2 regions of the Pseudomonas sp. GW823-FHT05G12 genome follow, and region 1 is predicted to be linked to the other one. Evidence: riboswitches for the same ligand, from Rfam matches in the RefSeq annotation. Region 1 holds a riboswitch; the other holds the start of a gene.
What was found. Region 1 has a riboswitch for cobalamin ahead of cobO (cob(I)yrinic acid a,c-diamide adenosyltransferase). Riboswitches for the same ligand answer to the same signal wherever they lie in the genome.

Region 1 (4,324 bases):
TGGGCCAGAGCGGTAAAACAAAAAAGTCACATCTTTTTCGATAAAATTTGCAAATGGCCATGATAGAGGGCATAGTTTCACCCTTCTAAAGGATTACAGACACGGTCGTGCCCATGCTGAAGCGCTTCGCACCCCTCGTGCCACTCGCACTCGTGACCCTGCTTTTTGGCTGCGCGGCCCAAGGCCCGGTATCTCAGCCCCAGGATCACACCCCGATCACTGCACAATCGGCAATCAAGGCCAAGGCCTCTTCCTCGTCGGTATTCGGCGAGCCGGAAGAGCTGGCCACCGAAGATGACCTGGCGTCTTTCTCCGGCGGCAAGCCTTACCAATTGCCGGTTCTGGCTGACAGCATTCTCGAGCGCGGCATGTCGTTGATCGGCACCCGCTACCGCTTTGGTGGTACCTCGGAAAAGTCTGGCTTCGACTGCAGTGGCTTCATCGGTTACCTGTTCCGCGAAGAGGCGGGCATGACGCTGCCGCGCTCCACGCGTGAAATGATCAACGTCGATGCGCCGAAAGTGGCCCGCAACAAGCTCAAGCCAGGTGACTTGCTGTTCTTCAGCACCAATGGCCGCGGCCGGGTAAGCCATGCCGGCATCTACCTGGGTGACAACCAGTTCATCCATTCCAGCAGCCGCCGCAGTGGCGGTGTGCGCATCGACAGCCTCGGTGATCGCTACTGGAGCAAGACCTTCATTGAAGCCAAGCGCGCCTTGGCCATGGCGCCGACCAACATCGCGCGCAACTGATATCAAAATGATGTACCCTGCCGCGGCGGTGATGCTTTGAAAAAAAGCTCGCCGCCGTGCGCATTTACAGAAAGCGTCTAATCTAAACTCTCAACTCTTTTCGGCTGCAGCGCAGCGGTCTCAGACAGGATGTTCTGGCCATGGTAAAGATGGCGCGCTTCGCATTTCTCTCCTTGGCAGCCTTGCTGGCTGCATGCTCCAGCCGTGCGCCTGCGCCGGCCCCTGTGGTACAGCCGCAGGTTACCTATAGCCAGCCCAGTCCTTCACCGATTGCCGATGACGTGCTGATTCGCGCCATTGGTCTGGTAGGCACGCCCTATCGTTGGGGGGGCAATACCCCGGACTCCGGCTTCGACTGCAGCGGCCTGATCAAGTATGTGTACCGTGATGCTGCTGGCATCAGCCTGCCGCGCTCGACGCGAGAGATGATTGTCATGCGCGCACCGACGGTGGATGTCAGTTCGCTGCAGTCTGGTGACCTGGTGTTCTTCGCCACCAGTGGCGGCTCGCAGGTCAGCCATGCCGGCATCTATGTCGGGGACGGCCGCTTCGTACATGCACCTTCCACCGGTGGCACCGTGCGCCTGGACTACCTGTCAAACAGCTACTGGGCCAAGGCCTACCTGCAGGCCAAGCGGGTGATTCCGCAAGGGCATCTGGCACAGAACCCTTGATGTCCATGCCTGTCTAGCGGCCCCCTCGGGCTCGGGGCCGATACCGGCTGCCTGGATTCAAGGTGTTTTGCTCACCCGCCAGACCACCCGCTTCGATTGACGCTCCCGGTGCAACCCTCTAACCTTCGCGGCGTGTTTCAGGTGCCCTGCCAGCCCCGACTGGGCAGGGTGAAACTGGGAAGCCGGTGGGCGCCAGCATGGCGCGATTCCGGCGCTGCCCCCGCAACGGTGGATGAGTAAAAGGCCGCGCAGGGCCACTGGGTGCCAGCATCCGGGAAGGCGCGCAGGCCAGGGCCAAGGCCCACTCACAAGCCCGGAGACCGGCCTGATACTGCCAACGGCATCACGGAGGGTGATGCGCGGTGCACCGTGGCGCCCAGCCATGGCCTCTGCGCGTTCTCCGTTTGCCTGCCTATTACCTGTCGCCGCGCATTGCTGTGGTGCCAGCCAGCGGAGAACCCTGATGAGCGATTCCACCGAACGCGACGAACGCCACCTGGCGCGCATGCAGCGCAAGAAGGCGGTCATCGACGAACGCATCGCCAATTCCCCTAACGAATGTGGCCTGCTGCTGGTGCTGACCGGCAATGGCAAGGGCAAGAGCAGTTCGGCCTTCGGCATGCTCGCGCGCGCCTTGGGCCACGGCATGCAATGCGGTGTGGTGCAGTTCATCAAGGGCCGCAACAGCACCGGCGAGGAGCTGTTCTTCCGTCGCTTCCCCGAACAGGTGCGCTACCACGTGATGGGCGAGGGCTTTACCTGGGAAACCCAGGACCGCCAGCGTGACATCGCCGCTGCGCAAGCCGCCTGGGCGGTGTCGCGCCAGTTGCTGCAGGACCCGGGTGTACAGTTCGTGGTGCTGGACGAGCTCAACATCGCCCTCAAACATGGTTACCTCGACCTGGACCAGGTACTGTCCGACATTCAGGCCCGCCCGCCCATGCAGCATGTGATTGTCACTGGCCGCGCTGCGAAGCCCGAGATGATCGAACTGGCCGACACCGTGACCGAAATGGGCATGCTCAAGCACGCCTTCCAGGCCGGTATCCGCGCACAGAAAGGCGTCGAACTGTGAGTCGATCGCGGCACTGCCCCGCCGTGTTGATCGCGGCGCCGGCCTCTGGCCAGGGCAAGACTACCGTCACTGCTGCGCTGGCCCGCCTGCACCGCAACCTCGGGCGCAAGGTGCGGGTGTTCAAATGCGGGCCCGACTTTCTTGACCCGATGATTCTCGAACGGGCCAGTGGCGCGCCGGTGTATCAGCTGGATCTGTGGATGATCGGTGCCGAGGAAAGCCGTCGTCTGCTGTGGGAAGCTGCTGGCGAGGCTGACCTGATCCTCATCGAAGGGGTGATGGGGCTGTTCGACGGTACCCCGTCAAGCGCCGACCTGGCGCGCCACTTTGGCGTGCCGGTGCTGGCGGTGATCGACGGCACAGCCATGGCCCAGACCTTCGGCGCCCTGGCCCTGGGCCTGGCGCGGTACCAGGCCGATCTGCCGTTCGCCGGCGTGCTGGCCAATCGGGTAGGCAGCCTGCGTCATGCGCAACTGCTCGAAGGCAGCCTGACCGAGGGCTTGCGCTGGTATGGCGGCTTGTCCCGCGAGCGCGGCATCGAGCTGCCCAGCCGCCACCTGGGCCTGGTGCAGGCCAGCGAGCTGAATGACCTGGACACCCGCCTCGACGCTGCCGCCGAAGCGCTGGGCGCCAGTTGCGATGCGGCGTTGCCGCCGCCAGTCAGCTTTGCCGAGCCGGAACCGCAAGCCAGCGTTGCCTCGCTGGCCGGTGTGCGCATTGGCGTGGCGCGGGACGAGGCGTTCGCCTTCATCTATGGCGCTAACCTCGACCTGTTGCGCAACCAAGGTGCCCAGCTGGTGTTCTTCTCGCCGCTGCACGACCACGAACTGCCGGCGGTAGACAGCCTGTATCTGCCGGGTGGTTATCCTGAGCTGCATCACCATGCGCTGGCCGCCAACGCACCGATGTGCGAGGCGATCCGCGCCCACCACGCGCAGGGCAAGCCATTGCTGGCCGAGTGCGGCGGCATGCTGTACCTGCTCGATGCCCTGACTGATGTGGCCGGCGAACGTGCCGAACTTCTCGGCCTGCTGCCGGGTGAGGCGACCATGCAGAAGCGCCTGGCTGCCCTGGCGCTGCAGGCGGTGGAGCTGCCGGAGGGGACCTTGCACGGTCACACCTATCACCATTCGCTGACCAGCACTGCGCTGGAACCGATCGCCCGGGGTCTGAGCCCCAACGGCGGGCGGGGCAACGAGGCGGTTTATCGTCTGGGCCGGCTGACGGCCTCTTACGTGCACTTCTATTTCCCTTCCTGCCCGGATGCGGCGGCGGCGCTGTTGCGACCATGAATGATCACGCCTACAGCGACGCCGAGCGCGCCGCCATTTACCGGGTCATCGGCGAGCGCCGCGACATGCGCCATTTTGCGGGTGGCCAGGTGGCGCCCGAACTGCTTGGCCGCTTGCTGGCCGCCGCGCATCAGGCGCCCAGTGTCGGGCTTATGCAGCCGTGGCGCTTTATCCGCATCACCCAGCGTGACCTGCGCGGGCGCATCCAGGCCTTGGTGGAAGCGGAGCGGGTACGCACGGCCGAAGCGTTGGGCGAGCGATCCGATGCCTTCATGAAGTTGAAGGTGGAGGGCATAAACGATTGTGCCGAGCTGCTGGTGGCGGCCTTGATGGACAACCGCGAGCCACACATCTTCGGCCGCCGCACCCTGCCGGAGATGGACCTGGCCTCGCTGGCCTGTGCCATCCAGAACCTGTGGCTGGCCGCGCGTGGCGAAGGGCTGGGCATGGGCTGGGTGTCGCTGTTCGACCCGCAGGCGTTGTCCGCGCTGCTGGGCATGCCCGCCGGGGCCAAGCCGGTTGCGGTACTGT
Region 2 (4,324 bases), 2.0 Mb from region 1:
GGGCTACCAACTGCCCGGTACAATTCGGGCAGCGGCCTTGGAAGCGAGTTTCGGCACAGGCACGGCAGAACGTGCATTCGAAGGAGCAGATCATAACGTCGGGGCTGTCACCCGGCAGGTCGGCATCACAGCACTCGCAGTTGGGGCGTAGTTCCAGCATGGGCATGACTCCTGTTCGCAGGCGGGAACCCGGAGTCTGCTACGCCCGAGGCAAGGCTGGCAATGTTCAGTCGCCAGGGCGGTACAGGTGGGCATGCCCGGCACGGTACAAGGCCGATTCGGCGAACGGTGTATCCCCCAGGACGTGGCCTACCAGGATCAGCGCCGTGCGCCGGAAATCCTTGGCCGCTACGCGTTCGACGATATCGCCGAGGTTGCCGCGCACCCAATCCTGGTCTGGCCAGGTGGCCCGATGCACCACCGCAACCGGGCAGTTCGCGCCGTAGTGCGGCATCAACTCATCGACAATGCGTGACAGGTGCTTGACCCCCAGATGAATTGCCAGGGTGCTGCCATGGCGCGCCAGGTCGCCCAACTGTTCACCCGGCGGCATGGGCGAGCTGTCGCCGTAGCGAGTAAGGATCACCGTCTGCGCCACTTGAGGCAAGGTCAGCTCGCAGCCGAGCAGGGCGGCGCTCGCTGCCGTGGCGGTAACGCCGGGGATGATCTGGTAATCGATGCCCAGCGCCTGCAGGTGGCGAATCTGCTCACCGATGGCGCCGTACAGGCTGGGGTCGCCGCTGTGCACCCGGGCCACATCCTGACCTTTTTCGTGTGCGCTGCGCATGGCAGCGATGATCTGTTCCAGGTGCAGTTCGGCGCTGTTGATCACGGTTTCGGCCTGGTGGCCTTCGAGCACGGCGGCGGGTACCAGTGAACCGGCATAAATGATCACCGGGCACTGACGAATCAGCCGTTGGCCCTTGACCGTGATCAGCTCCGGGTCGCCGGGGCCGGCACCGATAAAGTAGATGGTCATGCAAAGTCCTGGCAAGAAAGAGGGGGCGAAACGCTCAGCAGGCCAGGGCGAGCGTCGCCGGGCCCAGTACCTGGCGCGTCAGCAGCAGCCTGGCCGTACCCTGCCGCTGGCTGGCCAGGGCCAGTGCCGCGCTCTCGGCTACGCCCCAGCAGCCACTGTGCCTGTGGGCAAAGGCGGAGCGGTGGCTGAGCAGTGGTTCATAGGGTTGCAGTTGCGCGCCATGGTACAGCACCAACGGCAAACCGAGGTGCTCTGCCAGTTGCAACAAGCCGGGCTCGTCGGCCTTCAGGCTGATGCTTGCGATGCCGCGCAGGTCAGCCAATGCCAGGCCCTGTTTGTCCAGGGCCTGGCACAGCAAGCGTTGCAAGGTATCCGCCGGGCAACCCCGGCGGCAGCCAAAACCGGCATAGAAGGCAGGCATCAAGCCTGGCTGGAACGGCGGAACAGCCAGGCGCTGAGCAGCCCCAAGGCCAGCCAGAAGGCGGCGTTGGTCAGCCAGGAGGCGACTTTGAACTGGGTTTCCAATGCTTCAGGGGCCAGGCTTTCGTGCACCTCGGGTTGCGGTGCACCGATCACATGAGGAATGACCAGCAGCACGGCGCCCAGCGCCTTCAGCAACCAGTGGCGGGCGAACACCAGCAAGGCCAGGCCCAGCGCTGTGGCACTGGCTGTACCGACCCACCAGGTCTGGCGTTGCCCCAGGTCGGCGGCCGCCGTACCCGGCAGTTCTGGTGGCAAGCCCAGGGTTGGGGCCAGGCAGAACACGGCGAAGCCAGCCAACCCCCACAATGCGCCAGTGGCGGCGCGTTTGGGTTCGCGAAGGCTGTACAGGGCGGCGAGGATCAGGGCGAAGCCGACCGCAACCACCAGGTTGCCGCCTGTGGTGGACAGCACGCGCTGCCAGCCGTCTTCCGGCGACCAGGCTTCGGCGCTGTGTTCATGAGCGGCAACTTCGCCACCGTGTTCGTGGTGTGCGGCCGGGGCCGAGGACTCGTAGGTTTCCGCCTCCAGAATCAGCGGAGCCACCCAGAAGCTTTGCAGCAAGGTCAGCAACAGGGCTGCAAGGAGCCCGCTGAATCCCGCAGTACGGGCAATGCGCGTGATCATCAGGCGTACTCAGTGGCAGGGGAAGGCGGCGCTGTGGCGGGTGTCGTGGGCGGCGTTGTGCACGGCCTCGATGTGCGAGAACCCGGCAAAGTAGACCAGGCACAGACCCAGCAAGCTGGCACCGACGGCGATGGTTACACGTTGGCTGAGCGTAACGGGGGTAGCAAGGCTGTGTTGTTTGGCGCTGGTGACGGGCATGACGCGATCCTCTGCTTTTTGTGGGCAATGGGCGAGCGCGGCAGCCCCGGACGTGGTCGCCCAAGGGAATGCAACAGCGCCCGCCCACCGCGGGGTGTTCATGAACGCCAGGCCGGTCTCCGGGCTTGCGAGGAAGAGCTGGGCTCCTGGAACGCGTCACCTTCCCATGCCGTACTACGAGGCACAGTGGTACAGACGCTTCACTCGCTTACCGTTGCGGGGGCAGCACCGGCATTGTCCGGCCCTGCTGAAGGGCCTGGGACGCACCGGTTTCCCGTTTCACCCCCTGAGGGGCACCTGAACGCGAGGCATAAGGAGAGCATGGGGCGGGCTTGGCGTCAATGTCATACAGCGCGCGAGGCCGTTGAACAGCAGGTACGGCAGGCTCAGGCCTGCAGTCTTCTTCCTGCAGGCAGAAGTGCAGAAACCGGGCGATCACCCGCGGGCGAATGCCGCCAGCTTGTCGCCATCCAGGCGGTAGCGCACCCACTCATCCTGCGCCTCGGCCCCCAGTTTCTGGTAGAAGCCGATCGCTGGCTCGTTCCAGTCCAGCACACTCCATTCCAGACGCCCACAGTTGTTCGCCAGCGCTTCGCGGGCAATGTGCTGCAACAACTGCCGGCCGGCGCCATCGCCGCGTTGCTCGGGGGTTACGTACAGGTCTTCCAGATAGATGCCATTGCGCCCGAGCCAGGTCGAGTAGCTGTAGAAGTACACGGCAAAGCCAATTGCACGGCCATCACGCTCGCACATCAGGGTGTGCACAGTGCTGCCTTCGTCGAACAGGCTGTGCTCGATGTCGGCAAGGGTGGCGACCACCTCGTGGCGCGCGCGTTCGTACTCGGCCAGTTCGGTGATGAAGGTGAGGATCTGCTCGGCATCGGTACGAACGGCAGGGCGAATGGTGAGGCTCATGGTGACGGCTTCCTTGATCCGGATTGTCGGTACAGTGATGTGTATCTGCGTAATTTAATCGAACTGTATCGGTTGCTGGGAGTGGCGCTCCGTTAGTGTGACAGCACCAATAAAGAAAGTGGAATGCCCGCCATGCTTGCCTCTGCCGACCTGCTGACCGCCTTTGTGCTGTTTGCCTTTGTGTCTTCCATCACCCCGGGCCCCAACAACACCATGTTGCTGGCCTCGGGGGTGAACTTCGGCGTGCGCCGCTCGGTCCCTCATGCCTTGGGTATCAGTTTTGGTTTCATGATGATGGTGCTGGCCGTCGGCCTGGGGCTGGGTGAGGTATTCAAGGCCTGGCCACCCCTGTACACGGTGCTGCGCTACGCTGGCGCCGCCTATCTGCTGTACCTGGCCTGGAAGATCGCCACTTCCGGGCCGGTCGGCACGGCCGCGTCCAGTGCCCGCAAACCGCTGGGCTTCTGGGGTGCGGCGGCGTTCCAGTGGGTCAACCCCAAGGCTTGGGTGATGGCGGTAGGGGCGATTACCACCTACACGCCAGCGCAAGGCTATGTAACCAACGTGATCGTCATTGCGGCCTTGTTCGCTTTGGTCAACTTGCCCAGCGTGGGGGTATGGGTGATGTTCGGCAGCGCCCTGCGCAACCTGTTGCAGAATTCGCGCTGGCTGATGCTGTTCAATGTCGTGATGGCCCTGTTGCTGGTGATTTCCCTGTACCCGCTGCTATTTGTAGAATCAGCGTTTTCCTGACCCCGAGAGTACAGTAAGCCGATGCAGTTGATTCCCTGGTCCCACGAATGCGCCGAAGGTTTCACCCTGCGTGGCTGGCGAACTCCGGCCAGTGGCAAACCACTGCTGCACTTTCTGCATGGCAACGGCTTCTGTTGCCTGGCCTACCAACCGTTGCTGATGCGCTTGGGCGAGCATTTCGACCTGTGGCTTTGCGACGTTCAGGGTCATGGGGACAGTGATCATGGTGGGGTGTTTCGCGGCTGGAACCGCACCGCTGCCCTGGCGGCGGAGGCCTTTCAGGGCGGACGTGGCGAGTATGGCGACGTACAGCGGTTTGCCGCAGGGCACAGCTTTGGTGGCGTGCTTACGGGGCTGATCCTGGGCAGTGAG

Region 2: linked by a shared signal. The riboswitch ahead of AC3RCM_RS12335 (CbtB domain-containing protein) and the one ahead of cobO (cob(I)yrinic acid a,c-diamide adenosyltransferase) in region 1 are both predicted to bind cobalamin.

The regions. Positions count from the first base shown of each region.
Region 1 covers NZ_CM179501.1:4,680,232-4,684,555, reverse strand. Annotated here, with positions in the region: gene AC3RCM_RS21385 (C40 family peptidase) at 114-752, shown strand; gene AC3RCM_RS21380 (C40 family peptidase) at 893-1,426, shown strand; cobalamin riboswitch at 1,549-1,769, shown strand; gene cobO (cob(I)yrinic acid a,c-diamide adenosyltransferase) at 1,890-2,501, shown strand; gene AC3RCM_RS21370 (cobyrinic acid a,c-diamide synthase CobB) at 2,498-3,793, shown strand; gene bluB (5,6-dimethylbenzimidazole synthase) at 3,790-4,324, shown strand, end outside.
Region 2 covers NZ_CM179501.1:2,728,763-2,733,086, forward strand. Annotated here, with positions in the region: gene AC3RCM_RS12315 (DUF1272 domain-containing protein) at 1-160, opposite strand, end outside; gene cobM (precorrin-4 C(11)-methyltransferase) at 227-979, opposite strand; gene AC3RCM_RS12325 (cobalamin biosynthesis protein) at 1,014-1,400, opposite strand; gene AC3RCM_RS12330 (CbtA family protein) at 1,400-2,086, opposite strand; gene AC3RCM_RS12335 (CbtB domain-containing protein) at 2,096-2,284, opposite strand; cobalamin riboswitch at 2,378-2,600, opposite strand; gene AC3RCM_RS12340 (GNAT family N-acetyltransferase) at 2,720-3,199, opposite strand; gene AC3RCM_RS12345 (LysE family translocator) at 3,323-3,952, shown strand; gene AC3RCM_RS12350 (alpha/beta fold hydrolase) at 3,974-4,324, shown strand, end outside.